DNA from 3 places in the Halomonas sp. HG01 genome. Region 1 is predicted to be linked to each of the others. Evidence: riboswitches for the same ligand, from Rfam matches in the RefSeq annotation. Region 1 holds a riboswitch; each other region holds the start of a gene.

Region 1 (10,567 bases):
CTGGCCAGGCCAGCGGGTGCTGATCACCGGCGCCAGCGGCGGCATCGGCCAGGCGCTGGTCGACGAACTCGCCGCCGCCGGCGCCCAGCTGCTGGTCACCGGCCGCGACGCCGAGGCCCTGGAGCGGCTGTGCCGACGGCATCCCGGCCAGATCACGACCCAGGCCGCCGACCTCACCCGCACCGAGGATCGCGCCCGGCTGGTGGCGGCCGCCGAACGGCTGGAGTGCACCATGCTGATCAACGCCGCCGGCGCCAACCGCGCCGAGCTGTTCAAGGACGCCGACGACGAGGCCATCGAGCGCCTGGTGACGGTCAACCTGACCGCCACCCTGCAGCTGACCCGCGCCCTGCTGCCCCGGCTATGCCGCGCCGAGCAGGGCCTGGTGGTCAACGTCGGCTCGGCCTTCGGCCATATCGGCTACCCCGGCCAGGCCGCCTACTGCGCCACCAAGTTCGCGCTCTACGGCTTCACCCAGACGCTGCGCCGCGAACTGTCGGACTCGCCGATCGCGGTGCACTACATCGCCCCGCGGGCCACCCGCACCGCCATGAACGCCCCGGCCATGGAGGAGATGAACCGGGCGCTGGGCAACGCCATGGACGATCCGGAGACGGTGGCCGTCCAGATCCGCCGCGCCATCGAACGCGGTCGCAAGGAGACCCGGCTGGGCCGCGCCGAGCCGATCTTCGCCCGGCTCAACGCCCTGTGGCCGGGGCTGATCGATCGCGCCCTGCGCCGCCAGCTGCCCACCATCCGCCGCTTCATCACCCCGCCATCCTGAGCCGCCAGGGTCGACAGGCGCGGCCTTCGAGGCGAGTATCGGCATGACCGGAGCACCGACAAGGAAGGCCCATGCGCATACTGCTGGTGGAAGACGATCCCAGCCTGGCGTCGGGCATTCGCCTGGCGCTGAAACCCGAGCACTACACCGTCGACATCCTCGGCGACGGTATCGAGGCCCTCAACGCCCTGCGCGACGAGGAGCCCTTCGATGCCGTCATCCTCGACCTGGGCCTGCCCCGGCTCGACGGCATCGACCTGCTCACGCGGCTGCGCCGCGGCGGCCATCGCGTGCCGGTGCTGGTGCTGACCGCCCGCGACGGCATCGAGCAGCGCATCCAGGGCCTGGATGCCGGGGCCGACGACTACCTGACCAAACCCTTCGAGGTCGACGAGCTCAAGGCACGGCTGCGCGCCCTGCTGCGCCGTAGCCAGGGCCTGGTCAGCAGCGAGCTGCGCCACCGCGGCGTGGTGCTCGACCCGGAGAACCGCCGCGTCACCTACCAGGGCCAGCCGGTCACGCTGTCGCGCCGCGAGTTCACCCTGCTGCAGGAATTCCTCAGCCACCCGGGCCACGCCTTCACCCGCGACACCCTGGCCCGCCTGCTCTACGGCTGGGACGAGGACGTGGAGAGCAACGCCATCGAGGTCCACGTTCACCACCTGCGCAAGAAGCTGGCCCCGGAGTTGATCCGCACCCTGCGCGGCATCGGCTACATCATGGACAAGGCCCCGGCGGACGAGGCACCCGGGAACAGGATCCCATGAGCTCCATCCGCCGCCGCACCCTGGGCATCGCGCTGCTAGTGGTCGCGCTGTGCATGCTGGCGATCGGCGTGACCAGCTATCGCGACGCCGCCCGCGAAGTGGCGGCGCTGTTCGACGCCCGCCTGGCCCAGCAGGCCCGGCTGCTGGAAGGCCTGGTGCGCACGCCGCTGCCCGAGGCCCGGCGCGAGGCGCTGCTGGCGAGCCTCGACGACGCCCTGCGCCGCAACACGCCGGGCACCGACGGCGGCCACCGCTACGAGGGCGAGGTGGCCTTCCAGGTCTGGCGCGACGAGCGGCTGCTGCTGCGCTCCGCCGGCGCGCCGACCGCGCCGTTCACCGAGCGTCGTGCCGGCTACGGCGACGCGACCCTGGACGGACGCGAGTGGCGCGTCTTCGTCCTCGGCGGCGACGACCTGCGGGTGCTGGTCGGCGAGCGCGGCGACGTGCGCGGCGAGCTGGTCCGGGGCATCGCCCTGCGCACCCTGGTACCGGACCTCGTGGGCCTGCCGGCACTGGCGGTACTGCTGTGGTGGGCGATCGGCTGGGGGCTGCGGCCGCTGTCACGGCTGGCCGCCCAGATCGAAGCCCGCGACCCCCAGCGCCTGAACCCACTGCCCGACGACCCACTGCCCCGCGAGCTGGCCACCATCGTCGGCGCCCTCAACGGCCTGCTGGCGCGGATCCGCACCCTGCGGGCCCGCGAGAAGCGCTTCATCGCCGATGCCGCCCACGAGCTGCGCACCCCGCTGACGGTGCTCGACCTGCACGCCCAGAACGCCCTGGCCACCGAGGATCCGGCGGATCGGCGCGAGGCGCTGACCCTGTTGCGCGACGGCCTGGCCCGCGCCACCCGGCTGGTCGGCCAGCTGCTGACCCTGGCACGCCTGGACCCGGAGCAGGAAGGCGCCCCGGATCAGCGCATCGACCTGCTGCACGAGGTGCGCGAGTCGCTGGCCGAGCTGATGCCGCTGGCCACCGACCACGACCAGAGCCTGCACCTGGAGGCCGACGAGGCGGCAGACTGGGCGCTGACCACCGAGCCCGGCGCCGTCACCACCCTGATCAAGAACCTGGTCGGCAACGCCATCCGTCACTCCCCCGCCGGCAGCCGCATCGACGTGGCACTGACGGCGGAAGAGCGAGTGCTGGTGCTGCGGGTGGACGACAGCGGTCCCGGCATCCCCGAGGACGGCCGCCAGCAGGCGCTGGCGCGCTTCCACCGCGGCGGTGCGGGAGCCGGGGCCGGCCTCGGACTGTCCATCGTCGACCGTCTGGTACAGCGCCACGGCGGCCGCCTGACGCTGGGCGACGCCCCCGGCGGCGGGCTGCGCGTGAGCGTGCGGCTGCCCCGCGCCTGACACGGCATCGTCATGTCGCTCCCTTAGCGTTGGTGTAAGCCGACTTTAAGCCAACGCCGTTACGGTGGTGGGCTGAATCGCCCAACGACAACCGGAAAGGAGACATCGACATGCACGCCATGCCCCCGACCTCTCTCGACGCCGCCCTGCGCCGCCCCCTGTGGCTGGCCCTGGGCGGCGTGCTGCTGCTCGTCGTCGAATGGCTGATCAGCCCCTGGGGCGTGGGTAGCCTGCCGCTGGCGTTGGTCGCCCTGGCCGCCGGCGCCGCCTTGCTGCTTCGCCCCCTGAACGCGGCGATGCGCCTCGAACCCGAGGAGGAAGGCAACGGCATGAGCGCCGATCTCCAGAGCGTCTCCCAGGCCAGCCTGCTGACCCTGGCCGTGCTCCAGCTGGCCGCCTGAGGCGACGCCCGCCGGCTTTACATGCATCGGACGAAGGGCGATAGTGAGGCCCGACGACAGGGGCGCCGGGGCGATGATCCGCCGCGGCTGAGAGGCACCCTCACTACCTGACCCGGATAATGCCGGCGGAGGGAGTCGTGCCGGCTCCCTCGGTGGCCGCGCCTCCCGTCGCCAGGAGGCCCGATGCATTCCCTCGATCCCGCGCCGCATCTGGCGCGCGTGCGCCGCACCACCCCGCTGGTTCACAACATCACCAACCACGTGGCGATGAACTTCATGGCCAACGCGCTGCTGGCGCTGGGCGCCTCGCCCGCCATGGTCCACGCCCGCGAGGAGGCCGCCGAGTTCGCCGGCCTGGCCACCGCCCTGACGCTGAACATCGGCACCCTCTCGCCCCACTGGCTCGACGCCATGGACGACGCCGCCCGCGCCGCCAATGACGCCGACACGCCCTGGGTGCTCGACCCGGTGGCGGTGGGCGCCACCCGCTTTCGTCGCCAGGCCGGCGCCCGGCTGCTGGCGCTGGGGCCGACCGCGATCCGCGGCAACGCCTCGGAGATCCTGGCGCTGGCCCGACAGGGCGGCGGCGGGCGCGGCGTGGACAGCACCGACAGCGCCGACAGCGCCGAGCGCGCCGCCGTGGCGCTGGCCCGCGAGCATGCCACCGTGGTGGCGGTCACCGGCGAGGTCGACCTGGTCACCGACGGCCGACGCCTGACGCGGGTCTGCGGCGGCCATGCGCTGATGCCTCGCGTCACCACCATGGGCTGCGCCCTGACCGGCGTGGTCGGCGCCTTCCTGGCCGGCGCCGAGGATCCGTTCGAGGCCACGGTGGCGGCGCTGACCGCCTACGCCGCGGCCGGGGAGATCGCCGCCGAGACCGCCGCCGGCCCCGGCAGCTTCGCCGTGGCCTTCCTCGACGCCCTCTATGCCCTCGATCCCGACACCCTCGCTACGCCGCTGGCCGACCGTATCCACCTGGAGCTCACCGATGCGCCTTGATCTGTCCCTCTACCTGGTCACCGACCCCGAGCTGTGCGCCGCCCTCGGCGTGGAGCAGACCGTACGGGCCGCGGTGCGCGGCGGCGTCAGCGTCGTCCAGCTGCGCGACAAGCACGCCGCCGACGCCGAGATGATCCCGCTGGCCCGGCGCCTGAAGGCTGCCCTGGCCGGCAGCGGCGTGCCGTTGATCATCAACGACCGCCTCGAGGTCGCGCTGGCCAGTCGGGCCGACGGCCTGCACATCGGCCAGGACGACGGCGAGGTCGCCGATGCCCGTGCCGCGCTGGGCCCGGACGCCATCCTCGGCCTCTCGGTGCAGACCCACGAACAGCTGGCACGGCTGGACGCCGGGCGCCTCGACTACCTGGGCCTCGGCCCGGTGTTCGCCACGGCCACCAAGCAGGACCATGCCGCGCCGCTGGGCGTCGACGGCCTGGCGGCGCTGGCCGCCGCCAGCCCGCTGCCCACGGTGGCGATCGGCGGGCTCAAGGTCGAGCACGTCGAGGCGGTGCGCCGCGCCGGTGCCGGCGGCCTGGCGGTGGTCTCGGCGATCTGCGGCACCCCGGACCCGGAGGCCGCCGCCCGCGCCTTCCCGCCGTTCCACCGCTGACGCCTGAACGGCCAGCCCCGAACGCAGGCGGCCCCGCGCGAAAGAGCGCGGGGCCGCCGGGTCGCCGACGCGACCTGCGTCACAGGGAAGGCCGCCGGTTCAGCGCGACGCGCCGCTCCTGATAGGCGATGGCCAGGCCGCTGGCGATGATCAGGCTGCCGCCGGCGAACACCCAGGGGTCGGGCATCTCGCCCCAGAAGCCCCAGCCCAGCAGGGTCGCCCACAGCAGTGCCGTGTAGTCGAAGGGCGCGGCAATGGCCGCCGGGGCGTAGCGGAAGGCCTGGGTCAGGCCCACCATGGCGCCGACGCCGAGCACGCCAGCGCCCAGGAAGCCCAGCCAGTGCAGCGGCGCCGGGGCCTGCCAGACCCAGGGCAGGGTCAGGGAGGCGGCCAGGCAGGGCACCAGGGTGGTGTAGAAGACCATGGCCCAGAGGTGCTCCCCTTCGCCGTAGCGGCGCGCGGTGATCATGGTCAGGGCATAGAACAGCGCCGCGGCGACCACCACCAGCATGGCGGGCTGGAAACCGGCCGCCCCGGGCCGCACCACCACCAGCACCCCGACGAAGCCGAGCAGCGTGGCCAGCCAGGTCGGACGGTCGACCCGCTCGCCGAGCAAGGGCACCGACAGCAGCGTCACGAACAGCGGCGCGGCGAAGGCGATCGCCGTGGCGGTGGCCAGCGGCAGCAGCACCAGCCCCCACATGAAGGTGATCATGGTGGCGGTGAAGATCAGGCCGCGCAGCAGGTGCACGCCCGGACGCCGCGTGCCGAGGGTGCGCAGGCCGCCATTGAAGCGCGCGATCAGCACGATCAGCGGCAGCGACACCAGGGTGCGGAAGAAGATGATCTGCAGCGGCGAATGCACCGCGCCCAGCCACTTGGTGAGGGCATCGCCCAGGGCCAGACACAGCACGCCGCCGCACATGAACAGGATGCCTTTCAGAGAGGGAGCCATGCAGCGCCTCCGTGCGCGCGTCGAGGGAGGGGAAACGACACCGCCCCGACGGCCTGACCGTCGGGGCGGTGAGAGGGGCCGGAACCGAGGGTCAGAGCGAGGCCTGGACCACCATGCAGTCCATGCCCTGGGACTGGAGACGCTGGCAGGCGCTGCGGGCCTGGCGCTCGCCCAGATCGACCAACCGCGCCCGGTAGACGCCGGCTTGCGCCACCCAGGGCACGTCGACCCGGGCGTCATCCAGCTCCGCGGCCAGTCGGGCCGCGGCGCGGTCGGCCAGGCGACGAGCGTGATCGGCGTCGCTGAAGGCGCCGACCTGCACGCCCCAGCCGCCGGTCCGCTCGTCGCGGTCGATCAGCGCGGTCAGCGGATCCGCCTCCGCCGCACCGCCGACGGCCGCGTCGGCGCTCGGCGCCGAGGCCACGATCGCCTCGTCCGGCGAGGGGGCGGCGACCTCCTGTACCACCGGCCCCGGCGCGGCGGCGCGGCTCGGCTCGCTGGCCGCCGGCGTCGAGGCCGGCTCGGGCGCCCGGGCGGATACCGTCGCGGCCGGTGCCGGCGCGGCGCTGTCGCGGCTCGCCAGCATCTGACCGGCCGGCGGCAGCGTGCGGCCCGGCAGCGGCATCAGGCGCTCGTCGGCGATCTCGGTGCGGGCCAGCCAGCCGTGGCCGTCGGCCAGGGCGGCGCGGGCGAAGCCGCGGTTCAGCAGGTCGGCCATGTGCTCGTCGCGGGAGGCGGCGGTGAAGCCGCCCATCACCACCGAGAGCATGCGCCGGCCGCCGTGCACCGCCGAAGTGGCGACGTTGAAGCCGGAGGCGCGGATGAAGCCGGTCTTGAGGCCGTCGGCGCCCGGGTAGTTGGCCAGCAGGCGATTGTGGCCGCGGTAGGTGTTGCCGCGCCAGGTGAAGTCCTGCAGCGAGAAATAGTGGTAGTACTGCGGGAAATCGAGCATCAGCCGACGGGCCAGCACCGCCATGTCGCGGGCGGTGGTGACCTGGGCGTCGTCCGGCAGGCCGGAGGCGTTGCGGAAGGTGGTGTGGCGCATGCCGAGCTCGCGGGCGCGCTCGGTCATCATCCGCGCGAAGTGGCGCTCGCTGCCGCCCAGCGCCTCGGCGACGACCACCGCCACGTCGTTGGCCGAGCGCACCACCAGCGACTCGATGGCGGTCTCCACCGGGATGCTGTCGCCCGGCTTGAGATAGAGCTTGGTGGCCGGCATGGCCGCCGCCGCCCGCGACACCGGCAGCGGCTGCCCCAGGCTCATGCTGCGCCCTTCGATGGCCTCGAACAGCATGTAGAGGGTCATCATCTTGGTCAACGAGGCCGGATAGCGCGGCGCATCGGCGTTCTCGGCGTAGAGGATCTCGTGGGAGTCGGCGTCGATGACGATGCCCGCATAGCGGGGATTCTCGGCCTGGGCGAGCGGTGCCAGCAGCACGCTGGCCATGACGAGGGCGGCGAGCAGACTCACTCGCCAGCCGGAAATCGGAGTCGGCAGCATCGGTGTTCCCCTGAAGAATGACGCGCTTTATAAGTGCATTATGACCCAGGGGCCTGCCCTGTACAGGGCGAAACGCGGCCCGAGGCGCCATTTCCACTTTTCATTGTCGGACATCCAGCCTCGTTCTTGAGCGCGTCGATGTCCACCTCGTCGATCTGCGCCGGCGCCAGGAAGCGCTCGGCGTAGTCGCGCCACACCCCGCTGTCGAGCAGCAGGACGAAGACGTCGGGATCCAGATGGCCGTCGCGGGCCATGCCGGCCAGGATCGACAGCGAGCGCGACAGCGTCAGACCCGGCTTGTAGGGCCGGTCGGCGGCGGTCAGCGCCTCGAACACGTCGGCCACCGCCATGATGCGCTCCTCCAGACTGGCCTCGGCCAGCACCAGCCGGCGCGGATAGCCCCGGCCGTCCATGCGCTCGTGATGGTTGCCGGCGATGGTCGGCACCCGCCGCAGGTGTGCCGGCCAGGGCAGCGACTCGAGCATCATGATGGTCTGGACGATGTGCTCCTGGATGCGGAAACGCTCGACGTCGTTGAGCGTGCCGCGGGCCACCCGCAGGTTGTAGAGCTCGCCCTGGTCGCCGGCCACCTCGGGCGGCTGCATGGCGAAGCCCCAGCGGTTGCGCGGGTCGCCCTCGGCCACCGGCGGCGGCGCGACGGCCCAGTCGAGGCGGTCCCGCGGGCGGTCGGCCAGCAGCCGCTCCTCGGCGGGCGGCGGGGCTTCGGGCTCGCGCGCCAGGCGCCCGGCCTCCTCCTCGGACACGCCGAGGCGGTCGTCGAAGTGGCGCCACCAGCGCCAGTCGGCGATCGCCTCGAGCCGCGCCAGGCGAGTCTCGTCGAGCGCCTCGCCGCCGCGGTTGAGCTCGGCCACCAGCCGGAAGGCCTCCTGCAGCTCGGCCTGCCGGCGCCGTCGCGCCTCGACCAGCGCGGGTTCGTCGCCGCCCTCGGCGAGCCCGCGCCAGTAGGCGACGTCGGCGTCGCGCCACAGCACCTCGAAGCGGGTTCGGATCTCGTGGATGCGGTTGTAGCGGGCCTCCAGCTTGGTGGCCTTCTCCATGACCTCGTCGGGCGTGGTCAGCTTGCCGCAGTCGTGCAGCCAGGCCGCCAGGTGGAAGGCGGTGCGACGGTCGTCATCCAGCGTCTCGTCGGCGAAGGGGCCGCTGGTCGAGCGGTGGGCGCCCTCCAGCAGCATCTCGGCCAGCTGCGGCACCCTCGAACAGTGGCCGCCGGTATGCGCCGACTTGGCGTCGGTGGCTCCGGCGATCAGCTCGACGATGGCGTCCAGCAGGCGCTTCTCGCCCTCCAGCAGGCGGCGGGTCTCGATGGCCACCGCCGCCGCGCCGGAGAGCTCCTCGACGAAGCGCCGCCAGGAACGATCGCCGCCCGATCCCGACGCGCGCAGCGCCAGTATCAGCAGCCCCATGCGATGGCCACTGCGATTGCACAGCGGCTGCACCAGATAGCCGCTGGCCGCGGCCCGGCGCTCCAGCGCCGCCATGCCGCTCTCGTCGGGGGCCTTCAGGGTCAGGCACGCCGGCAGCGGATCGTCGGGATCGCCCTGGCCCTGCTCGGCCTCGCAGGCGAAGCGGGTGGGATCGCTCTCGTCCTCGAGGTAGATGGCGCCGTGGCGGCTGTCGGTGATGTTCAGCAGGTCCTCGAGGACGGTGGCGAGCAGCGTGTCCAGCCGCGGCTCGCGGCTCAGCGTGCGGGTCATGCGCTGGAAGCCCGCGATGCCCTCGGCCATGCCCGTCAGAGCGCCGCTCAGCTGCTGCACCTCGCGCACCGGCGAGCGCACCCCGCGGCAGGCGGAGAAGTCGAAATCGCCCAGCGCCCGGACCTGCTCGGCCAGGGCGTTCAGCGGGCGGCTGAGCCGATGGCCGACCCACACGCCCAGCGGCAGCAGCGCCAGGGCCAGCAGCACGGCCACCAGCGAGCGCTGCCACAGCAGCTCACGGGTGCCGGCGAGCAGCTCGCGCTCTGGCACCACCATCAGCAGCGTGGCCGGCTCCACGCCGGGAATGCGGAACGGCAGCCGCATGCCGAACCAGTCCTCGCCGTCGACCCGGAAGCGGGCCGAGGCGCCGAAGGCGTCGTCGTCGGAGGCCGCCTCGCCCGGGGCCGCGGCCCCCAGCGAGGCGCCCTCGTCCCGGGTCAGGCGGCCGAGCCGCCGCAGCGCCGGGTCGTCCAGTTCATCCAGCGTCGCCAGCCGCGGCGAGCCGCCATGCTCGGCGAGCAGCGCCTCCACGTCGGGATGCGCCAGCAGCCGGCCGTCGCGGGACACCACCGCCAGCCGGGTGCCGGGCGTGATGCCCAGCGCGTCCATCTCGCTGCCGAGATCGGCCAGCGAGGCGTCCAGCCCCACCACCGCGCGCCCGTGGCGGCTGCGCCGGGCCAGGGTGATGCCGATCTCGCGGGTGGTGAAGAAGGCATAGGGCTCGGTAAGCCAGGCGCCGCTGGCCGCCATCGCCCGCCGATACCAGGGCCGCTCCCGGGGATCGAAGGCGTCGCCCGGCTGGAGCCGCCGGCCCAGCAGGTTCAGGTCGCGGTCGTAGAGCCGCCACTCGGCCTGGGCGTTGCCACTGGCATCGCGGTCGACCGCCTGCACCAGATAGGCCGCCTCGTCGGCGTCGGGCACCTCGGGCAGCCGCTCTTGCGGCACCCGCCCGGCCGGACGCAGCAGCAGGAAGTCGCCGTCCTCATAGCCCACGTAGACGGCGCTGGCCGCCGAGTGCGCCTCCAGCGAGGCGGCCAGCAGCGGCAGGTGCCGCAGGCGATCGACGAGCCGCTGGCGCGACGCCAGGTCGTCCTGGGCCAGCAGCGTCACCACCACCCGGGCCGGATCGATCAGCCGCCGCGCCCGCTCCTCGGTGGTCACGGCCAGCTGGCGGCCGGTGTCTTCCACGGCGCGGACCATCAGCTTGTCGGCACCGCGGACGCCATGCCACAGCAGCACCCCGGCCACGATCAGCATCAGGCCGACGATGGACACGGCGGTCAGCGCGCGAAGGGAGAGGGAACGGCGCATGGGTGGCCTCGGCAGCGACGATTCAGGCGCCGACGAGGTGCCGGCGCTGCCTTTCAAGATACGCCAAGTCCGCCGAGGATGACGGCGCCTTGCGGGAACGCCTTTCAACGTGCGGCTCGGACGCGCCGCTCAGCCGCCCCAGAGACGCGCGGCGCCGAGCCAG
Region 2 (10,567 bases), 490 kb from region 1:
CTGCCCGACGACACCTGGCGCGCCAGCTTCCGGCTCGCGCCGGAAGACGGCACACCGGCCGACATGCGCCTGGCCCTGACCCTGCACGGCGAGCCGCTGACAGAAACCTGGAACTATGTCTGGTATCCCGATGAGCGCCGCTGATTCCCGCAACGCCGCGGCGCCCATTCCCTGGCGCCGCACCCGCCGCTGGGCCGTCGCCCTGCTGATCGCCGCCACCACCGCCCTGGGCGTGTGGACCATGTTCCGCATCCTCCACGTCGGCGGCCTGACCCCGCTGGAGCTGGCGGTCCTGGCGCTGTTCGCGGTGACCTTCGGCTGGATCGCCGTGGCCTTCTGGAGCGGCCTGATCGGCTTCGTCCTGAGCCTCGCCGGCCGCGACCCGCTGAGCCTGGCCCTGGCCGGCTCGCCCCGGCCGCCCGACGACGCCCGCTCGCGCACCGCCCTGGTGATGCCGATCCACAACGAGGACGTCGAGCGGGTCGCCGCGGGTCTGGAGGCGACCTGCCGGGACCTGCCGCCGATCACCGAGCGCCGGCACATCGAGGCCTTCGTGCTCAGCGACAGCACCGACGAGGCCGTGGTGGCCGAGGAGAAGGCCGTCATGGCGGCGCTGCAGCGGCGGCTGTCCGGCCATTGCCGGCTGCACTACCGCCATCGCGACAGCAACGCCGGCCGCAAGGCCGGCAACCTCGGCGACTTCTGCCAACGCTGGGGGCAGCGCTACGACTTCATGCTGGTGCTCGACGCCGACAGCGTGATGAGCGGCGATACCGTGCATGAGCTGATCGCCCAGATGGAGGCCAATCCGCGCCTCGGGCTGCTGCAGACGGTGCCGATTCCCGTGCGCCAGGACAGCCTCTTCGGGCGCGCCAACCAGTTCGCGGCGGCGGTCTACTCGCCGATGCTGGCCGCCGGGCTGAGCTTCTGGCAGTCCGACGCCGCCAACTACTTCGGCCACAACGCCATCCTGCGCGTGGCGCCCTTCATCCGGCATGCCGGCCTGCCCGAGCTGCCCGGACGCCCACCGCTGGGCGGCGACATCCTCAGCCACGACTTCGTCGAGGCCGCGCTGCTGCGGCGCGCCGGCTGGGAGGTGCGCATGCGCACCGACCTCGGCGGCAGCTTCGAGGAGATGCCGAGCCATATCCTCGACTACGCCAAGCGCGACCGCCGCTGGGTCCAGGGCAACCTGCAGCACCTGCGCCTGCTGGGCGCCGGCGGCCTGCACATGGTCAGCCGGGTGCACTTCCTGTGCGGCGCTCTGGCCTACCTGTCGTCGCTGATCTGGCTGGCGATCCTCGCGGTCAGCACCGCCGATGCCCTGCTGCGCGCCCTGATCGCGCCCAACTTCTTCACCTCCGACGCCCAGCTGTTCCCGGACTGGCCGATCGCCCCACCCAACCTGATCATGCCGCTGCTCGGCGGCACCCTGGCGATGCTGCTGACGCCCAAGCTGCTGGGCGTAGTGCTGGCCCTGTGCCGAGCGCCGTCCCGCTACGGCGGGCGTGGCAGGCTGGTCGCCAGCGCCCTGCTGGAGGCGCTGTTCGCGATGCTGATCGCGCCGCTGATGATGGTCTTCCACAGCCGCTTCGTGATCGAGGTCTTCAGCGGCCTCACCGTGGCCTGGAACCCGCAGTCGCGCGAGGGGCGCGCCCTGCCCTGGCGCGAGGCGCTGCGTCACACCTGGCCGGGCAGCCTGGTCGGCCTCTGCTGGGCGGGCGTGACCTGGTGGGCCACGCCGACCTTCTTCTGGTGGCTGACGCCGGTATGGCTAGGGCTGATGCTAGCCGCGCCGCTGGTGCGCTGGAGCAGCAGCCTGACGATCGGGCATGGCCTGCGCCGGCGCGGCCTGCTGCTGGTGCCCGGCGAGACCGCCCCGCCGGCGGTGCTCGAGGCCGAGCCGGCGCCGCTGGATCTCGAGGCGGCCGGCGATCCCGCCGCACCGCCGGCCGAGCGGCCCTGCGAGATGCCGATCCAGTCCTTCGGCGGCGACTGGGCGCGGACGTCGAGCGCCGAGGCGAGCGCCGTCCAGGGCAAGTGATCGTCGCGGCGTCCGGGATGACGACAGGAGTGATGACAAGGGGGATGAGAGGGGTGTTCGTCGCCCGCCAAGCTGCTAGACTCGGCCCATTCGCTTGACGGGGTGCCGGTGGAACCGGCTGAGATGGCGCAGGTTCGTGCTCGACACGTTCGAGACAGAGCCCAGCGCTGGTCCCGTGGAACCTGATCCGGGTGGGTGTGGCACGCGCCGCACGTGAACCGGCGTAGGGAATCAGGCGGCGGGCCGGCGCGCCCTCCTTGTGCCCCGGCTCTCCCTCACCGCCTCCGCTACGCCCGTGCGCACCCTACGGCATCCGCTCTCATCGGAATCGGAGGCAAGATGGGCCGTCGCTTCAGTGATCTCACCGCCGCCTGCCAGGCCGACTGGCGCGCCTACACCGAGCACGACTTCGTCCGCGCCCTGGGCGCCGGCACGCTCGAGGCGGACGCCTTCCGCCACTACCTGCAGCAGGACTACCTGTTCCTGATCCACTTCGCCCGCGCCTACGCCCTGGCCGCCTACAAGAGCCGCGACCTGGACGAGCTGCGCCAGGCCTTCGACGGCCTGAAGACCATCCTCGACGTCGAGCTGGACCTGCACCGCGGCTTCTGCCGCGACTGGGGCATCACCGAAGACGACCTGGCGGCGCTGCCCGAGGCCCGCGCCACCCTGGCCTACACCCGCTTCGTGCTCGACGCCGGCAGCCGCGGCGACCTGCTCGACCTGCGCGTGGCGCTGGCCCCCTGCCTGGTGGGCTACGGCGAGATCGCCAACTGGCTCGAGGCGCAGCCGTTCACCGTGCGCGGCGACGCCAACCCCTATGACGCCTGGATCGCCATGTATCGGGGCGACGAGTTCCAGCAGGCGATGCACGCCGAGATCGCCTGGCTGGACGCGCGGCTCAGTGAGGTGACGCCGGCGCGCTTCGACCAGCTGGCGCGACTGTTCCGCGACGCCACCCGGCTGGAGATCGACTTCTGGCAGATGGGCCTGGATCGCGCGGACTGATTTAGCGGCAAGCTGGCCGTTGAGACAGGAATCGCCGGGGAAGGCCTCAGAGGAGGCGCTGTGAATACTTCCCTGTACGCTACCGACGCCATCCCTGGCGTAGGACCTCCTCTTCGGCCTTCCCCGGCTCTGCGGCGAGCCCGGACCAAACAGACAACATGATGCAATAAGGCCCGCCACCACAGCGGGCACACCACGCTTGACGGGGTGCCGTTGAAGACGGCTGAGATCATGCGGCGCGAGGCGCCCAAGCATGGATCCCGTTGAACCTGAACTGGCTAGGACCAGCGTAGGGATCAAGCGACACGCGGCGGCGCCTCGGCGCCGGCCGCCCCTGTCCTCCCCGACGGTCCTCCCTGACGAACCACTCAAGCCAAGGGAGCACGACCATGAGCAAGACCACCCATTTCCTCAACGAGAGCGCCCGCGTCGACGAGGCCGCCGTGGCCCCGCTGCCCGGCTCGCGCAAGGTCTTCGTCGAAGGCTCGCGGCCCGATATCCGCGTGCCCTTCCGCGAGATCGGCCTGTCGCCGACCCGCACCTCCGGCGCAGATGAAGAAAACCCACCGCTGCTGGTCTACGACACTTCCGGCCCCTACACCGACCCCGAGGCCACCATCGACCTGCGCCGCGGCCTGCCCGAGCTGCGCCGCGCCTGGATCGAGGCCCGCGACGACACCGAGTTCCTCGACGGGCCGACCTCCGAGTACGGCCGCCGCCGCGCCAACGATCCCATGCTCGCCCCGCTGCGCTTCGAGCTGACCCGCACGCCCCGCCGGGCCAAGGAAGGGAAGAACGTCACCCAGCTGCACTATGCGCGCCAGGGCATCATCACCCCCGAGATGGAATTCATCGCCATTCGGGAAAACCAGAAGCGTCAGACGATGGGCAGCGAGGAGGTCGAGCGCCTCCTCGGCCACCAGCATCCGGGCGAGGCCTTCGGCGCCCGCCTGCCCGAGGAGATCACGCCTGAGTTCGTGCGCGACGAGGTGGCCGCGGGTCGCGCCATCATCCCCAACAACATCAACCACCCGGAATCCGAGCCGATGATCATCGGCCGCAACTTCCTGGTGAAGATCAACGGCAACCTCGGCAACTCGGCGGTCACCTCGTCCATCGAGGACGAGGTCGACAAGATGACCTGGGGCATCCGCTGGGGCGCCGACACCATCATGGACCTGTCCACCGGGGAGAACATCCACGAGACCCGCGAGTGGATCATCCGCAACGCCCCGGTGCCGATCGGCACCGTGCCGATCTACCAGGCGCTGGAGAAGGTCAACGGCGTGGCCGAGGACCTGACCTGGGAGGTGTTCCGCGACACCCTGATCGAGCAGGCCGAGCAAGGCGTCGACTACTTCACCATCCACGCCGGCGTGCTGCTGCGCTACGTGCCGCTCACCGCCAGACGCACCACCGGCATCGTCTCCCGCGGCGGCTCGATCATGGCCAAGTGGTGCCTCTACCACCACCGCGAGAGCTTCCTCTACGAGCACTTCGAGGAGATCTGCGAGATCTGCAAGCGCTACGACGTCGCCTTCTCGCTGGGCGACGGCCTGCGCCCGGGCTCGGTGGCCGACGCCAACGACGAGGCCCAGTTCGCCGAGCTCGAGACACTCGGCGAGCTGACCCGCATCGCCTGGGAGCACGACGTCCAGGTGATGATCGAGGGCCCCGGCCACGTGCCCATGCACCTGATCAAGGAGAACATGGACAAGCAGCTCCGCGAGTGCGACGAGGCGCCCTTCTACACCCTCGGGCCGCTGACCACCGATATCGCGCCGGGCTACGACCACATCACCTCCGGCATCGGGGCGGCGATGATCGGCTGGTACGGCTGCGCCATGCTCTGCTACGTGACGCCCAAGGAGCACCTGGGCCTGCCCAACAAGGACGACGTCAAGACCGGCATCATCACCTACAAGATCGCCGCGCATGCTGCTGATCTCGCGAAGGATCACCCGGCCGCCCAGCGCCGTGACAATGCCCTGTCGAAGGCGCGCTTCGAGTTCCGCTGGGAGGACCAGTTCAACCTGGGCCTCGACCCGGACACCGCCCGGGAATACCACGACGAGACCCTGCCCAAGGACTCGGCCAAGGTGGCGCACTTCTGCTCCATGTGCGGGCCCAAGTTCTGCTCGATGAAGATCAGCCAGGAGGTCCGCGACTACGCCAAGGACAAGGGCCTCGACGGCGACCAGGACGCTGTGATGAAGGGCATGGAGGAGCAGGCCGAGAAGTTCCGCCAAGAGGGCGCCGAGCTGTACAAGGAGGTCTGACCTCACGCCTTGATGCAGAACGCCGCGCCGGCAATCAGCCGGCGCGGCGTTTTTGTAGGCCGCCAGGCTAATTCAGTTTGCCGCGGGCGAGGCGGCAACGGCCGCGTCGTCTTCCGTCGAGTCACGATCGCCCGGCGCGAAGCGCAGCAGCCGCAGGGCGTTGAGCGTGACCAGCACGGTGGCGCCGGTGTCGGCCAGGATCGCCAGCCACAGCCCGGTGATGCCGAGCACGGTGGTGACCAGGAACAGCCCCTTGAGCCCCAGGGCGATGGCGATGTTCTGGCGGATGTTGGCCATGGTCGCCCGCGCCAGCCGGATCAGCGCCGCCGCGTCGCCCACCCGGTTGCGCAGCAGCGCGCCGTCGGCGGTCTCCAGCGCCACGTCGGTCCCCGAGCCCATGGCCACGCCCACCTGGGCGCTGGCCAGCGCCGGGGCGTCGTTGATGCCGTCACCGATCATCATCGTCCGCTCATGGCCGGCCAGCTCACGGATCGCCTCGACCTTGCCCTCCGGCATAAGCCCGGCGCGACGCTCGATGCCGAGGCGCCCGGCGATGGCCGCGGCGGTGCGATCGTTGTCGCCGGTCAGCATCACCGAGCGCACGCCCAGCGCCGACAGCGCCTGCACGCCGGCCTCGGCATCGGGCCGCGGCTCGTCGCGCAGGGCGATGGCCCCCAGCGCCACGCCGTCCTCGACCGCCACGATCACCGTCTTGCCCTCGGCCTCGAGTTCCTCGATTCGCGCGGCCAGCGCCTCGGCCAGCGTGCCGCGATCGGCCACGTGGCGCGGCGCGCCGACGAAGGCCCGGCGACCCTCGATCAGCGCCTCGACGCCCTGCCCGGGCACCGCCCGGGCCTCGCTGACCCTTGAGGCCGCGACCTGCTGCGCCTCCGCATGGGCGACCACCGCCTGCGCCAGCGGATGGCTGGCGTCGCGCTCCAGGCCCGCGGCCAGGGCGATCACGTCCTGCGCGGCCACGGCGTCGCTTGCCGGCACCACATCGGTCACCCGCGGCCGGCCCTCGGTCAGGGTGCCGGTCTTGTCGAAGGCGACCGCCTCGGTGCGGGCGGCGGCTTCGATCACCGCACCGCCCTTGAGCAACAGCCCGTGCCGGGCGCCGCTGGAGAGCGACGAGGCGATCGATGCCGGCACCGAGATCACCAGCGCGCAGGGGCAACCGATCAGCAGCAGCGCCAGGCCGCGATAGGTCCACTCGCCCCATTCGCCGCCCAACGCCAGCGGCGGCACCACCGCGACCAGCACCGCCAGGCCGACCACCGCCGGCATGTAGACGCGGCTGAAGCGGTCGATGAAGCGCTCGGTGGGCGCCCGCGCCTCCTGGGCTTCCTCCACCAGCCGGATGATGCGTGCGATGGTGTTGTCCTCGGGCGACCGGGCCACGCGCAGCCGCAGCACGCCGTCATGGTTGATCGAGCCGGCGAACACCTCGTCGCCCTCGCCCCGGTCCCGCGGCACCGACTCGCCGGTCACCGGCGACTCATCGATCGACGAGCGGCCCTCGAGGATGGTGGCGTCGGCGGGGATGCGGTCGCCGGGGCGCACCACCACCACCTGGCCGACCGCCAGATGTGCCACATCCACCGTGCGCGTCTCGCCGGGGGCGACTTCCAGGCGTGCCTCGCGTGGCACCAGATCGGCCAGCGCGCGGATGCCCGAGCGGGCCCGGTCCGCGGCCACGCCCTCGAGGATCTCGCCGATAGCGAACAGCAGCACCACCATGGCCGCCTCCTCGGCGGCGCCGATGATCAGCGCACCGCCGGCGGCCAGGGTCATCAGCATCTCGATGGTGAACGGCATGCCGACCCGCGCCGCACTCACCGCACGGCGAGCGACCGGCGCCAGTCCGATCAGGCAGGCCGCCAGGAAGGCCCAGTGGGCCACCTCCGTTCCGACGGTGAAGCGCAGCAGCGTGGCCACGCCGAGCGCCACCCCGGTGGCCAGCACCAGCCGCCCCTTGGCGGTGGCATGCCAGCGCCGGGGCGAGGCGTCATCACCCCGACGGAAATGATCGGCATGATCGCGCCCGGCACAGCAGCCGGCGCCCGAAGGCGCCTCGGCATCGTCCTGCGCCGACTGGCGCCGAACGCCATAGCCCAACCGCTCGACCAGCGACGCCACGTCCTCGGGCGCCGTGCGGCCGGTATCCAGATCGAGGGCCAGCGAGCCCTGCATGACCGAGACCTTCACGTCAGCCACGCCATCCAGACGCTCCAGCGCGCCGCGGATCTTGCCGGCGCAGCTCGGACAGTCCATGCCTTCCACGCGCCACTGGTGTCGCTGGAGTGCACCCTTTTCGGCTTCCTGCGCGGCGTCTTGCGCCATCCTGACCTCCTCGGGGCTCGTCATCGAAACATGGCATCAGCCTAGAGCCTCTAGCCGCTATAGACTCAAGCGGTGATGACGCCGGGCACGACACCGCCAGCATGGACAGCTGGCACGCGGCCTGCATGCTTAAGGAAACCCCCAACGAGAGGCGATCGCCATGCCGGCACCCTCCCTTTCGACGCCACTTGGCGCCGAGGCCTTCCATGAGCGCGCCCATCGCCACCTGACGATGCTCTACGGCCCCCGCGCCGACGAGGTGCTGCGCCGGCTGTTCACCCTGCTGGCGCATCAGGCCCCCATGACGCCCCCGGATGGTGAGGCACCGCCCGCCCGTCCGCTGTGGAGTGAACGCGACCAGTGGCTGATCGCCTACGGCGACAGCCTGGTCGACGGCGAGCAGCCACCGCTCGACGTCCTCGACGACTTCGTCGCCGGCCGCCTCGGAGAGACCTTCAGCGGCGTGCACCTGCTGCCCTTCTTCCCCTGGAGCAGCGACGATGGCTTCTCGGTCATCCACTACCGCGAGGTCGATCCCAAACTCGGCGACTGGCCCCAGGTCCGCCGCCTTTCCCGTCGCTTCGATCTGGGGGTCGACCTGGTGCTCAACCACGTCTCACGGGAATCGCTGTGGTTCGCCGACTATCTCGGCGGCAACCAGCCCGGCCGCGACTACTTCATCGAGATGGATCCCGAGACCGACCTCTCGGCGGTGGTGCGGCCACGCAGCTCGCCGCTGCTGGTCAAGGTGCCGACCCGCCGCGGGCCCCGTCACCTGTGGGCGACCTTCTCCGAGGATCAGATCGACCTGAACTTCGCCAACCCCGACGTGCTGCTGGAGTTCGTCGGTATCCTGCTGTTCTACCTCTGCCAGGGCGCGCGAGTGATCCGCCTGGATGCCATCGCCTACCTGTGGAAGAAGGTCGGCACCTCCTGCATCCACCTGCCCGAGACCCACGAGGTCGTGCGGCTGCTGCGCGCCATCGCCGATCACGTGGCGCCGGGCACGCTGATCCTCACCGAGACCAACGTGCCGCACCGCGAGAACATCAGCTACTTCGGTCTTGAGAGGCTCGAAAAGGACGGCACGCCGCCGGACGAGGCGCACCTGGTCTATCAGTTCCCGCTGCCGCCGCTGCTGCTGCACACCTTTACCAGCGGCGAGGCCGGCACCCTGGCGGCCTGGCTGCGCAGCCTGCCCGCACTGCCCCCGGGCTGCAGCTTTCTCAACTTCACCGCCAGCCACGACGGCATCGGCGTGCGCCCGCTGGAGGGCTGGCTGCCCCACCACGAGGTCGACGCGCTGCTCGAGCTGATGCACCGCTTCGGCGGCTTCGTCAGCATGCGCACCAAGGACGATGGCGAGGACTCGCCCTACGAGATCAACATCACCTGGTTCGACGCCATGAAGGGCACGAGACGCGGCGCGGACCCCTGGCAGATGCCGCGTTTCCTGTGCAGCCAGCAGCTGATGCTCGGCCTCAAGGGCATCCCGGCGCTGTATCTGCACGCGCTGACCGGCACCCTCAACGACATCGAAGGCATGGAACGCAGCGGCCGGCTGCGCTCGATCAATCGCCACCGCTGGGACCGTGGTGCCCTGGAGCGGCTGCTCGACAGCCCGCACACCTCGACCCACCAGGCTTTCACGGCGCTGACGCGGCTGCTCGAGGTCCGCCGCGACGAGCCCTGCTTCCACCCGGATGTGCCGCAGCGGGTGATCGAGACGCCGGCGTCGCTGCTGGTCGTCGAGCGCGGCCCGCTGGACGACGGGCGCCGCCTGCTGGCGATCCACAACGTCACCGACCGCCCCCAGCCGCTGGCGCTGGAGGATCTGAACAAGGGCGTGTGGCGGAACCGGCTCGACGGCGAGATCTGGCAGGCGGAACATAGCCTGCCGCCCTACGGCGCCCTGTGGCTGGTACATCAGCCATAAGCTGGCAGACAGCGCAAAGAACACCGCCCCCATGGCAAGCCAATGGGGGTGGTTCTTCTTCCAGCTTCCAGGCGCGAAGCGCCGCTCTTCAAGCTTCCGGCTACCGACCTCAGTCCGGGGCGTTATCGGCTTCCACCACCTCGGCCATGCGCGGCAACAGGTCGGGGATGGCCGCCCGCACCCGGTTCCAGCTGGGAATGAAGGGACGCTCGCCGGGATTGTCGAGGAAGACGCCGCCGGCCTCGAGCAGGTTGGTGGCGAACAGCTCCACCGCCCGCTCCTCGCTGTGGCGGTCCAGGCTCAGGCCGTTCATCCGCGCGTCGTGGTCGTAGGCCTCGATCAGGTCCAGCGCCATGCGATAGTAGGTGGCCTTCAAGGTGCGGAAGCCCTCGGCGCTGAAGGTCACCCCCTGGGTCGCCAGCTTGCGGTAGAGCGCCTTGGCGATATCCAGGCTCATGCGATTGAGCCCGCCGGAGGCGTCCTCCTCCGAGACCGGCTGATGCTTGTGATCGTAGCTGTCGGCGAGATCCACCTGACACAGCCGCCGGGTGGTGTAGTGGCGATGGACCTCGGAAAGCACGCCGATCTCCAGGCCCCAGTCGGCGGGAATGCGGATGCCATCGAGCACCTCGGTGCGCATGGCGAACTCGCCGGACAGCGGATAGCGGAAACAGTCCAGGTACTCGAGGTACGGCAGCGGCCCGAACATCTGCTTGAGCGCGCGCAGCAGCGGCGTGACCATCAGCCGCGAGACCCGACCGTTGAGCCGCCCGTCGGCGATGCGGGGGTAGTAGCCCTTGCAGAACTCGTAGTTGAAGTAGGGATGCGCGACCGGATAGAACAGCCGCGCCAGCATGCCGCGGTCGTAGGTGAGGATGTCGCAGTCGTGCAGCGCCACCGCCTCGCTGCGCCCGGAAGCCTGCACGTAGCCGGCGCAGTACCAGACGTTGCGCCCCT
Region 3 (10,567 bases), 1.7 Mb from region 1:
GCGGCATGGGTGAAATAGCCACGCTGGCGCATCAGCTCGCGGCGCAGCTCCGGGTGCGGCGTGAAGCGGTCCCGGCCGTGCAGCCAGAAGTGGTTGTTGATCAGCAGGAAGCTACCCACCGGGTTGGGCACCGACAGGGTCGCCGCGCTGCCCTCCAGCGATTCGGAGAGATCGCACAGCCAGTTGCCCTCCTCGAAGTCCTTCGGCTGCACGAACTGGTCGATGTAGGACATGATCGGCCGCCCCTCGCGGTCCACGTCGAACACCGGATGGAAGACGTCCTTGGCGACGTTCTTGCTGGGCGGCGCCGCCCAGCGCATCCCGCGGTGCGCCAGCGGATGGCGATAGAAGCGCTCCAGGTCCTCCCAGTCGTCCAGGTGCAGCAGCAGCGAGTCGCCGCCCTGCATGTGCCGCTCGTCGATCTTCATCATCAGCACGTAGTCGGTGTCCTGCTCGACGAAGGTGCCGTCGTTGTGCAGCTCCATCACCCGATGCGGCTGGCGCAGGTAGCTGTCGGACTCGTCGACGTTCCTGACCACGAAGCGGGCATAGAACTGGCCGCTCATGGCATCGAAGTTGGAGCGCCCCATCAGGTGCGCCACGGCGGTGGCGAACTTGACCATCTCCTCGGCCTGGGCCACGTCGTCCAGGCCCTCGGGCACCACCTGCAGTCCGCCGGTCGCGCGGTCCACCAGGGTATTGATCAGCACCGGCTGCAGGGTGTTGCCACACAGGTCGTCGAGGAGCTTCGCCACCCGGAAGCGCAGCATCGACTTGTACTCCAGTGCCTGCACCGGCCACTCGGCCACGGCCTCGACGAAGGCCGTGACCACCTCGCGGGAGAAGGTCATCTGCAGCAGGCGCGGCGACTGGGCCGACGGCGTCAGGGTGAAGCCCTGCAGGTCGGCGGGCAGCGGCATGGCGAGTTCGGGGATCCGGGTCAGCGCGGTCATCGGGAGGCTCCAGGGCGTCGAGGGTCGATGAATCAAAAATATCGACATTTTTATAAAACATCAACAAATTCCCGTCGTCCCTGCATCTTCCCCGCGCCCGGACATTCCGACCACAGACCAAAAACACCGGGGATTCAACCGCATCGGAGACCGCGCTTTGCCCTGTCCGCCCCTGGCCTTGCCATCCCCGCCATCGGCCGATTCAGCGGGCAATGAATCTTGCGCCATCCGCCTTTCGACCACTGGCGAAACGCGTCAAAAGGCTTCATGCTGTAGCGGTCGATTCTGTCCTGTGGAGCATCATGAGCACGGCAAGCCCATCCAACGCGGAAATCCTCGACCCTCCGCGACGATGCCCTGACCTCGACGTCAGGGACCTGGAACAACGTACGCGCCTCATGCGCATCATCACTCGGCTGATCGCCGTATCGGATCTCGGCAACCGCGAGATCGCCCGTCGCGCGGGCCTGCCGATGCAGAAGATCAGCGACCTTCTCGCCGGACGCCTGGAGCAGCTCACCCTCGACGAGCTACAGGCACTGCGCAGCACCATCGACCACGAACTCACGCCGCCCTAGCCGTCAGGCGACCCGCTCGCCCGCGCACTGGGCCCGGGCCGGTCTCGCCGGCCCTTCCACCTCATGGATTCGAGAGATCAGGGAGAATCCCGATGCGCCACCTCGTGACCGGCCTGCTGCTGGCCGCCTCGCTGCCCGCCCTGGCCGATGGCCAGGCCACCCTCGAGAGCCGCTCCGACCAGGGCACCGCCACCATGGAAGTCCGCTGGGCGGGCGATGACCTGCGCATGGACTTCCCCCGGCAGGCCCAGGCGGGCTTCATGCTGCTCAAGGACGGCAACGGCTACATGGTCACCCGGATGCAGGGCCAGACCCTGGTCATGGACATGGCCCGCCTCAAGCAGATGGCCGAGAGCATGGGCGGCGATCAGGCCATGGCCGGCGTGACCAGCCAGCAGGCCGACTCGGTCGAACGGCTCGAGGCCACCGGCGAACGCGAGATCATCGCCGGCCTGGAGGGCGAGGTCTATGCGCTGACGTGGACCGACAAGGCCGGCAACGCCCATGACGACACCCTGGTGCTGAGCGACGACGATCAGGTACGTGAGCTGATGCGTGCCTTCCACGCCTATCAACGCACCATGACCGGCGAATCCGACCCGATCGCCTCGGCGCTGGAGGAAGAGGGGCTCGGCATGCTGCGCTTCGGCGACCGCTTCCGCATCGCCTCGCTGTCCGACGAGGCCCCAGCGGCAAGCGCCTTCGAGCTGCCCGAGGACGCCATGAGCATGGAAGACATGATGAACCAGGCGCTCTCCCAGTAAGCCGACGGCCGCAGGGCACGCCCTGCCCGAAAGCACGAACGGCGCCGCCCCTCGGGGCGGCGCCGTCGCGTCTCGGGGCCCTGCCGGGGCGAGCTAGTCGGGGCGGTCGGTCACCGCCCCGGTCGAGGCGGAGCTGACCATCCGCGCGTACTTGGCCAGTACCCCGCGGGTGTAGCGCGGCGCCGGCCGCTGCCAGGCGGCATGGCGTCGTTCGAGTTCCTCGACGGTGAGCGCGACATCGAGGGTGTCGGCCTCGGCATCGATGGTGATGGTGTCGCCATCCTCGAGCAGCGCCAGGGGGCCGCCGTCGAAGGCCTCCGGCGTCACGTGGCCGACCACGAAGCCGTGACTGCCGCCGGAGAAGCGGCCGTCGGTGATCAGCGCCACCTCGCTGCCGAGTCCGCGCCCCATGATCGCCGAGGTCGGGGTCAGCATCTCGCGCATGCCGGGCCCGCCGCGGGGCCCCTCGTAGCGGATCACCACCACGTCGCCGGCCACCACGCTGCCGTCGTTGATGCGCGCCTGGGCCTCCTCCTCGGAGCCGAACACCCGGGCCCGGCCGGAGAAGCGCGTGCCCTCCTTGCCGGTGATCTTGGCCACCGCGCCCTCCGGGGCCAGGTTGCCGTGCAGCACGCGCAGGTGGCTCTGGGCCTTCAGCGGCGCCTCGAGGGGCGCGATGATCGCCTGCCCCTCGGGGTAAGGCACGACCTCGGCCAGGTTCTCGGCCAGGGTGGCGCCGGTCACGGTCAGGCAGTCGCCATGCAGCAGCCCGGCGTCGAGCAGGGTCTTCATCAGCGGCTGGATGCCGCCGATCTCGACCAGCTCGCTCATCATGTACTGGCCGCTGGGCCGCAGGTCGGCGAGCACCGGCACCCGCTTGCCGATCGCCGTGAAGTCGTCGAGGGAAAGCGACACGCCGATGGCGTCGGCCATGGCGATCAGGTGCAGCACCGCATTGGTGGAGCCGCCCAGGGCGATCACCACGGTGATGGCGTTCTCGAAGGCCTCGCGGGTCATGATGTCCGAGGGCGTGATGTCGCGCTCGAGCAGGGTCAGCACCGCCTCCCCCGCCGCCCGGCTGTCGTCGCGCTTGGTCTGGGACACGGCGTTCTGCGCCGAGCTGCCGGGCAGGCTCATGCCCAGCGCCTCGATGGCCGAGGCCATGGTGTTGGCGGTGTACATGCCGCCGCAGGCACCGGGCCCGGGAATCGCCGTCTCCTCGATCCGCTTGACGTCGATGAGGTCGAGATCGCCGCGGCTGTGGGCGCCCATGGCCTCGAACACCGAGACGATGTCGGTGTGCCCCTCGCCGGGCAGGATGGTGCCGCCGTAGACGAAGACGCTGGGCCGGTCGAGCCGCGCCAGGCCGATCAGGCAGCCGGGCATGTTCTTGTCGCAGCCGCCGATGGCCACCAGGCCATCGAAGCCCTCGCAGCCGGCCACCGTCTCGATGGAATCGGCGATCACCTCCCGCGACACCAGCGAGTACTTCATGCCCTCGGTGCCGTTGGCGATGCCGTCAGAGATGGTGATGGTGTTGAAGATCACGCCCTTGCCGCCGGCCGCATCGGCGCCGGCGCTGGCCTGCTCGGCCAGCTCGCCGATATGGCTGTTGCAGGGCGTGACGCGGCTCCAGGTGGACGCGATGCCCACCTGGGGCCTGGTGAAGTCGGCGTCGTTGAAGCCCACCGCGCGCAGCATGGCGCGGCTGGCCGACTTGCCGACGCCGTCCACCACCGGGGCGGAATGGCGGCGGCGGGGATCCTGTGGCGTGTCACTCATGGCGCGGCTCCTCCGTCAGGTCGGGATGACCTTCAGAGGGTGGCCGTCATCCGCCGGCCTGGCAACCGTTCAGGCCGTACGCCGCACCGCGGCCGGGCGCCACCAGGCCACCAGCAGCGCCACCGCGCTGGAGGCCAGAAGCGCACCGAGGAAGGGCGGCAGGGTCGGCACCCCGTCGGGAAAGCTCGCCGCCAGCAGGCCATCGAGGGCACTGCCCGAGGCGACCCACCCCGGCAGCACCGCGCCCGCCAGCCCGGCGAGACCGCCGGCCAGCGCCGCCATGGCGCTCATCCGCGCCCACAGCCCCAGCAGCACCGGCACCACGATGGCCGCGCACAGCAGATCGGCGATCAGGAACAGTCGCAGCACCGAGAGCCCCTGCAGGGCGATCGCCACCACCGGCACCATCAGCGCCACGGTGACCCACCGCGCCGCCCTGAGCGACAGGCCGCGACGGCCGCTGCCGGCCACCACCAGCGAGGCGATGCCGTTCTGCAGGGTATCGACGCTGGAGGCCACCAGGGTCACCGCCAGCACCAGCGCCGGCAGCGCCAGCCAGCCCGGCGCCTCGGCGAGCAGCGCGAAGAACGGGATCGGCGGCTCGCCCAGCGACACGCCCGCCATGGCGGCCAGCATGCCGAGGCCGCCGACCACCGCCACCACCAGCACGGTGATGCCGCCGCCCAGCCAGGCGCCGCGCCCCAGCGCCCGGTCGTCCCGGGCCGCCCACACCCGCTGCCAGTAGCCCTGATGGAAGAGGTTGGCCGCGGTCACCGCGATCACCAGCGTCAGCGCCACGGACAGGGCATCCGCGGCGGGGATCGACGGCAGCGCGGCCTCGGCCGGCAGCTCGGGCAACCGGGCCAGCGCCACGCCGCCCACCACCCCCAGCAGGGCCAGCAGCAGCCAGGCCTGCCAGCGGTCGGTGGCCAGGCTCGCACGCAGCCCGCCCAGCGCGGTGTAGAGCAGGGTCGCCACCGCCACGCCGACCACCACCAGCGCCACCGGGACGTCCGACAGCAGCCCGGTGATGGCGCCGATGGCGGTCAGCTCGGCGGCCAGGAAGCAGCCCATGTACAGCACCGAGACCAGCGCCACCCAGCGGCGGATGCCGGCGCCGAAACAGGCCTCGGCGTACTCGCCGATGCTGCGCCCCTCCGGCAGGCGACGGCGGATGGCCGGGCCGAAGGCGCCGAGCACGATGAACGGCAGCGCCGAGCCGATGGCATAGCCGGCCAGACCCAGCGGGCCGACGAAGGCGCCGATCTCGGGCGGCGCGAAGAGGATCCAGGCCCCCATGCCGGAGGCCAGGAAGGAGAGCCCCAGGGTCGGGGCCGACTGGGAGTTGCGGGCGGTAACGTAGTCGTCGAGCGGGCCGTCGGCCCGGCGGGCACGCAGGCCCAGAACGGTGAAACACAAAAGCGCCGCGCCAAGCACGGCTGACGTCAGATAAGGCATGTCGCACTTCCTCCGCCGGTGTGAACCGGATCAGGTTCCAGGGTCAGCGACGCACGCTCTCTCAGCCCCGCCGATGCCGGCGAGACTCCCCTGGCGACAGTGAATGGATTAGTAGTGGCGATCCTCAAGACAGGGCCAAAATGGCCGATATCCGGATTGCCACGCCAGCATGACACATCCTTCCCGCCATTCGAACAACCAGCCCGGACCCCGCCATGCCGTTTACCGAAGCCAAGGAACACGCCCCCGGTTGCCTGCACCGGATCTTCGCCGAGCCCTACGCCGCCTTCGACAACGGCGTCCCCGAGCGCCAGCTGCACCTGCGCATCGCCCTCCAGGCGCTGCTGGAGGCGCCGATGCGCGAAGGGCGACTGACGCTCAGGGTGATCCACGGCTGGGAGAACGGCGGCTGCGCCCCCGAAGACCTGCGACATGGCGACCATGCGCTGGGCAAGACGGCCGACCTGCGTGCGATCGCCGAGCGCTACCAGCAGGCGCTGGACCGTCTCGCCCCGCTGCCGGGCGAGGCCGACAGCCTGCTCGCCGAGCCGCTGGCCAGTGCCATCGCCGGCGCCGAGGCCGACGGCCTCGAGGTCGACTCAGAGACTCGAGACAACCCGGCCCGCTGGCCGGCGTTTCCCCGCGGCCTGTCGCTCTATACCTTCTTCAAGGTCTATCACCGCCTGACCTACGGCGAGGACGAGGCCTACCGCTCGATCCGCTGCAATACGCCCGAGGGCAGCCGCGAGATCCACGAATTCCATCTGGAGGAAGGCGAATTCGCCATCGTTCGCCCCGCCGCCGACGAACCCGGCGAGTGCGTGCTGGTGCTGCACGTGGGCCAGCTGGAACCGCTGAGCGAGCTGCTGGAGATGGCCCATATCCGCCCCTAGGCGATACCGGAGCGGGGCCTCAGGAGGAGGCAGAAGCTTCCATGGAAGGGGCCAGGATCGCCTGAGACGTCATTGATCTTTAGCGCTTCGGAGGCGACCAGCGGCCCCCTACTCACCGCTGCCGTTCAAGGCAACAGCAGCTTCGCGGTGAGGTTGAGGGTGTCCGAGGCGCTCACCCCCTCGTCGTAGAAGTTGTGCTCATAGCTGGCCGTGAACTGCACCGGATACTCCTGAATCCTCACCAGCTTGTTGAGCGCAACGCCCAGGGGCAGGCTCACCCAATCATGCTGCTCCCAGTCATAGGTGATCGACATGTCGGAGGCCCCCGCCGACCAGCCATTCCCGAGGCTGTAGTTCACGATCGGCTGCACGATCGAGATATTCACGTCGCGGTAGTCGTCGTCTCCCGCCACCGTGAACACGTTCTGGTTGAACAGCCCCCATATCCCCCAGGGTTGGCTGGCCACGAAGCCCACGGCGGGACCGAGGCCCCATTTCTCGGCGCTCAGGCCGTCTTCCCCGGTCGGCAACAGCGCTACCGCACCCACGCCGAATCGCCCCCATGACCGGTCGAAGGTCACCAGGTCGAAGAGTGTCATGTCGGACCAGCCGCTCGAGTCATTCGGCGAGTCGGCCACGTAAGGCGCGGTGAGCCGGAAGATGTTGCTGGAGTCGCCCAGCGAGAACGGAATGGCGGCGCGGAACTGCATGCGGTTTCCGTCCTCGTCGTCGAGGTTGTGGTACCGGTACGTGTAGAAGTCCTGCAGCTGGAAGGCCATGACGGAGGCCGTCGGATCATTGGCTTCCGAGCCCAGGCCATCTTGCTGAGCGCTGGCTATCCCCGGGGAAAACATGGCAAAGAAGGTGGCGATCATCAGTGCATTTCGTGCAAGCATCCGTGGCTCCCTGGTCTCCGGTTTTCTTTCCCCATGCCCGGATAGGCATGCCCACAGCAGGCAGGCACGTTTCATGTCCGCAGACGTGGCACCCGTGATGCCCCACGGATGGCTCGCTGGCGCACCTGCAGAGCCAAAGCCGAAGGAAACTCGCGAGGGGGGAAATCTCCCCCGGCCCCAGCAACGCTTACTGCCGCGAGACCCTGATGCGCACGGGGTCGGCCGCCTCGCCGGCGAAGGGATCGACGTGCTCCGTACTGGTGAACAGCAGCCCACCGTCGTGAACGATCCGTGCCCGCAGTCCGTAAGTCATGCGCTCGTCGATGGCCTGAGGATCATAGACCAGCCGGAACGGATAAGGGGGCTGGGCGCCCTCGACGGTGTAGGTGTAATCGGTGAGCACGGTGGCGGGCGCATCCGCGCGCGACTGATCCTCGAGCGTCACGATGACCTCGGCTCCCGGGGGCAGCGCCATGCGCTCGCGATACCACACCTCGCCGCTGATGACCCGCATCAGGGAGTTGTCCGGCTGCTGCATCGACGACTCCCCCGCCCTCTGTGGCTGACTGCATGCCGCCAGCAACAGGACGAGAGTGCCAATCATCCAGGGACCGGTCACTGCCGCGATTCCGTTTTTCGATCTCATTGATGACTCCTTCATGTACCAGGGCGGAGAGAAGACTCGTCACCGCTGGCCGCGTCACCCCGGATAGGCCCGTGGCGCCAAGGCGGGTTCATTCCCGTCGACACTCCATCAAGTTAGCAAGGTTTCCACGTACCGCCAGAGCAAGCGGGAGGCCTGACATGACCCGGGTCATGGAATCCCCCGGGCGCCGAACGCCGTACCGTCTACCGGGCAAGCCGCCCCAACCACGACGGCCCCGCCTCTCCCGAGGCGGGGCCGTCGATGATCGCCGAGCGGGATGGGATCAGCTCAGCGAGATGGTGCTGTTGATGCCGCCGGAGACGTTTTCCGGCTCGAACCAGCGGGCGGTGACGGTCTTGGTCTGGGTCCAGAAGCCGATCGCCTGCTTGCCGTTGGGTCCCAGGTCGCCGAGCTTGGAGGCCCGCGAGCCGGTGAAGCTGAAGTAGGCCACCGGCACCGGAATCGGCACGTTGATGCCCACCTGGCCGACGTCGATCTCGGTCTCGAAGCGGCGAGCCACCCAGCCGGAGTTGGTGAAGATCGAGGTGCCGTTGCCGTTGGGATTGGCGTTGATGAACTCGATCGCCTCGTCGAGCGTCTCGGCGCTCACCACGCACAGCACCGGGCCGAAGATCTCCTCGCGGTAGATGGTCATCTCGGCGGTCACGTCGGCGAACAGGGTCGGGCCGACGAAGTTGCCCTCCGGATAGCCCTCGACCTCACGGCCACGACCGTCGACCAGCAGCCGGGCGCCCTCCTGCTCGCCGGCGGCGATCAGGTCCTCCACCCGCGCTTTGGCGGCCGGCGACACCAGCGGACCGAGGTCGGCGTCACGCTGGGTGCCGGGGCCGACCTTCATGTGGCGGGCGCCCTCGACCAGCTCGTCCAGCCAGTCGCGAGCCTCGCCCACCAGCACCACCACCGAGTTGGCCATGCAGCGCTGGCCGGCGGCGCCGAAGGCCGAGCCCAGCAGGTTGTTGATGGCCTGGCTGCGATTGGCGTCGGGCATCACCACACAGTGGTTCTTGGCCCCCATCATCGCCTGGGCGCGCTTGCCGGCCTCGGCGGCGCGGCGATAGAGCTGGGTGCCGACGTGGGTCGAGCCGATGAACGACACCGCCTTGATGTCCGGATGATCGCAGAGGCGATTGGCCACGTCCGGGCCGCCGTGCACCACGTTGAGCACCCCGGCCGGCACGCCGGCCTCGTGGGCCAGCTCGACCAGCCGCATGGTCGAGCTCGGATCCTGCTCGGAGGGCTTGAGCACGAAGGTGTTCCCGGTGGCGATGGCCAGCGGGAACATGAAGCACGGCAGCATGATCGGGAAGTTGAAGGCGGTGATCCCGGCGCCCACGCCCAGCGGCTGATTGAGGGTGTAGACGTCGACCTCGGTGGCGGCGTTCTCGGCCAGCTCGCCGAGCTGCAGCGAGGTGATCGAGCAGGCGTGCTCCACCACCTCGAGCCCGCGGCCCACCTCACCGGCGGCATCCGGCAGGGTCTTGCCGTGCTCCTCGGTGATCAACGCGGCCAGCTCCTCGGTGTGCTCGCGGATCAGCGCCTGCAGCTTCAGCATGATGCGCTGACGCTTGGCCAGCGGCGTGCGACGCCATTCCTGGAAGGCTGCCCTGGCGCTGGCCACGGCGCGATCGACTTCCTCCAGGGTGCAGAACGGCACCCGGGCGACCACCTCCTGGGTGGCCGGATTGAGTACGTCGCGCCATTCCTGGCTCTGCGAGGTGACGGCCTGGCCATCGATATACAGCGGGATCTCTCTGACGGACATCTAGCGGCTCCTTTGGCGGCCCCGGGGAGAGGCTCCCTGCCCTCCCCCGGGTTCGCGGTTTGTGATTGTTATCCGATGTTCGGCCCCGTTAATGCATCGACGGGGCCGGATCGAGAACAGCGAAACGCTCATGCGGGGCTCATGATTACCGAGCCATCGAGTGTAGGGAGGCCGCGAATCGCCAGGCAACCAGGGGGCGACCAATGGACGACGGCCGGCCACGCCGAACGGGGCCGGCCTCGTATCGTCAAAGGACGATAAAGGTTTGCTATCAACTTGTTCAGGAAAGAAAAATGGCAGTCGCCCCAGTCATCACTAAGCTATGTGAAAGAGGCTAGAGGCCCGCTTGGATGTACCGGATTCCCGGCATTCGGCAACAAGGGCGGCGACGTGACCTCTATCGATACTGGAGCACACGACCACGCGATGAAGGAGTACGAGATGGGTGACGCAACACAGCAAGGCGGCGCGGGCAAGTGTCCTGTCATGCACGGCGGCATGACCGAAACCGGCACCTCGGTCATGGACTGGTGGCCCAATGCCCTCAACCTCGACATCCTCCACCAGCACGACCGCAAGACCGACCCGATGGGCGACGACTTCGACTATCGCCAGGAAGTCCGCAAGCTCGACTTCGAGGCGCTGAAGAAGGACATGCACGCCCTGATGACTGACAGTCAGGAATGGTGGCCGGCCGACTGGGGCCACTACGGCGGCCTGATGATCCGCATGGCCTGGCACGCCGCCGGCTCCTACCGCATCGCCGACGGCCGAGGCGGCGGCGGCACCGGCAACCAGCGCTTCGCCCCGCTCA

What was found. A riboswitch is a leader RNA that binds a small molecule or an ion and turns the genes downstream of it on or off. The one in region 1 is predicted to bind thiamine pyrophosphate.
Region 2: linked by a shared signal. The riboswitch ahead of thiC (phosphomethylpyrimidine synthase ThiC) and the one ahead of thiM (hydroxyethylthiazole kinase) in region 1 are both predicted to bind thiamine pyrophosphate.
Region 3: linked by a shared signal. The riboswitch ahead of UN84_RS01720 (sodium:solute symporter) and the one ahead of thiM (hydroxyethylthiazole kinase) in region 1 are both predicted to bind thiamine pyrophosphate.

Annotation. Positions count from the first base shown of each region.
Region 1 covers NZ_CP022134.1:2,072,253-2,082,819, forward strand. Annotated here, with positions in the region: gene UN84_RS09835 (SDR family oxidoreductase) at 1-784, shown strand, start outside; gene UN84_RS09840 (response regulator transcription factor) at 856-1,551, shown strand; gene UN84_RS09845 (ATP-binding protein) at 1,548-2,909, shown strand; gene UN84_RS09850 (hypothetical protein) at 3,020-3,310, shown strand; TPP riboswitch at 3,359-3,461, shown strand; gene thiM (hydroxyethylthiazole kinase) at 3,494-4,312, shown strand; gene thiE (thiamine phosphate synthase) at 4,302-4,922, shown strand; gene UN84_RS09865 (DMT family transporter) at 5,002-5,877, opposite strand; gene UN84_RS09870 (serine hydrolase) at 5,969-7,378, opposite strand; gene UN84_RS09875 (HD domain-containing phosphohydrolase) at 7,417-10,404, opposite strand; gene UN84_RS09880 (sulfite exporter TauE/SafE family protein) at 10,534-10,567, opposite strand, start outside.
Region 2 covers NZ_CP022134.1:2,562,034-2,572,600, forward strand. Annotated here, with positions in the region: gene UN84_RS12230 (glucan biosynthesis protein) at 1-144, shown strand, start outside; gene mdoH (glucans biosynthesis glucosyltransferase MdoH) at 131-2,044, shown strand; gene tenA (thiaminase II) at 2,384-3,052, shown strand; TPP riboswitch at 3,246-3,365, shown strand; gene thiC (phosphomethylpyrimidine synthase ThiC) at 3,442-5,331, shown strand; gene UN84_RS12250 (heavy metal translocating P-type ATPase) at 5,404-7,674, opposite strand; gene UN84_RS12255 (sugar phosphorylase) at 7,835-9,610, shown strand; gene UN84_RS12260 (glycosyl transferase) at 9,720-10,567, opposite strand, start outside.
Region 3 covers NZ_CP022134.1:367,243-377,809, reverse strand. Annotated here, with positions in the region: gene glaH (glutarate dioxygenase GlaH) at 1-953, opposite strand, end outside; gene UN84_RS01735 (XRE family transcriptional regulator) at 1,166-1,531, shown strand; gene UN84_RS01730 (hypothetical protein) at 1,624-2,295, shown strand; gene ilvD (dihydroxy-acid dehydratase) at 2,389-4,077, opposite strand; gene UN84_RS01720 (sodium:solute symporter) at 4,147-5,535, opposite strand; TPP riboswitch at 5,525-5,637, opposite strand; gene UN84_RS01715 (hypothetical protein) at 5,751-6,428, shown strand; gene UN84_RS01710 (hypothetical protein) at 6,554-7,303, opposite strand; gene UN84_RS01705 (YbaY family lipoprotein) at 7,512-7,862, opposite strand; gene UN84_RS01700 (CoA-acylating methylmalonate-semialdehyde dehydrogenase) at 8,254-9,753, opposite strand; gene katG (catalase/peroxidase HPI) at 10,195-10,567, shown strand, end outside.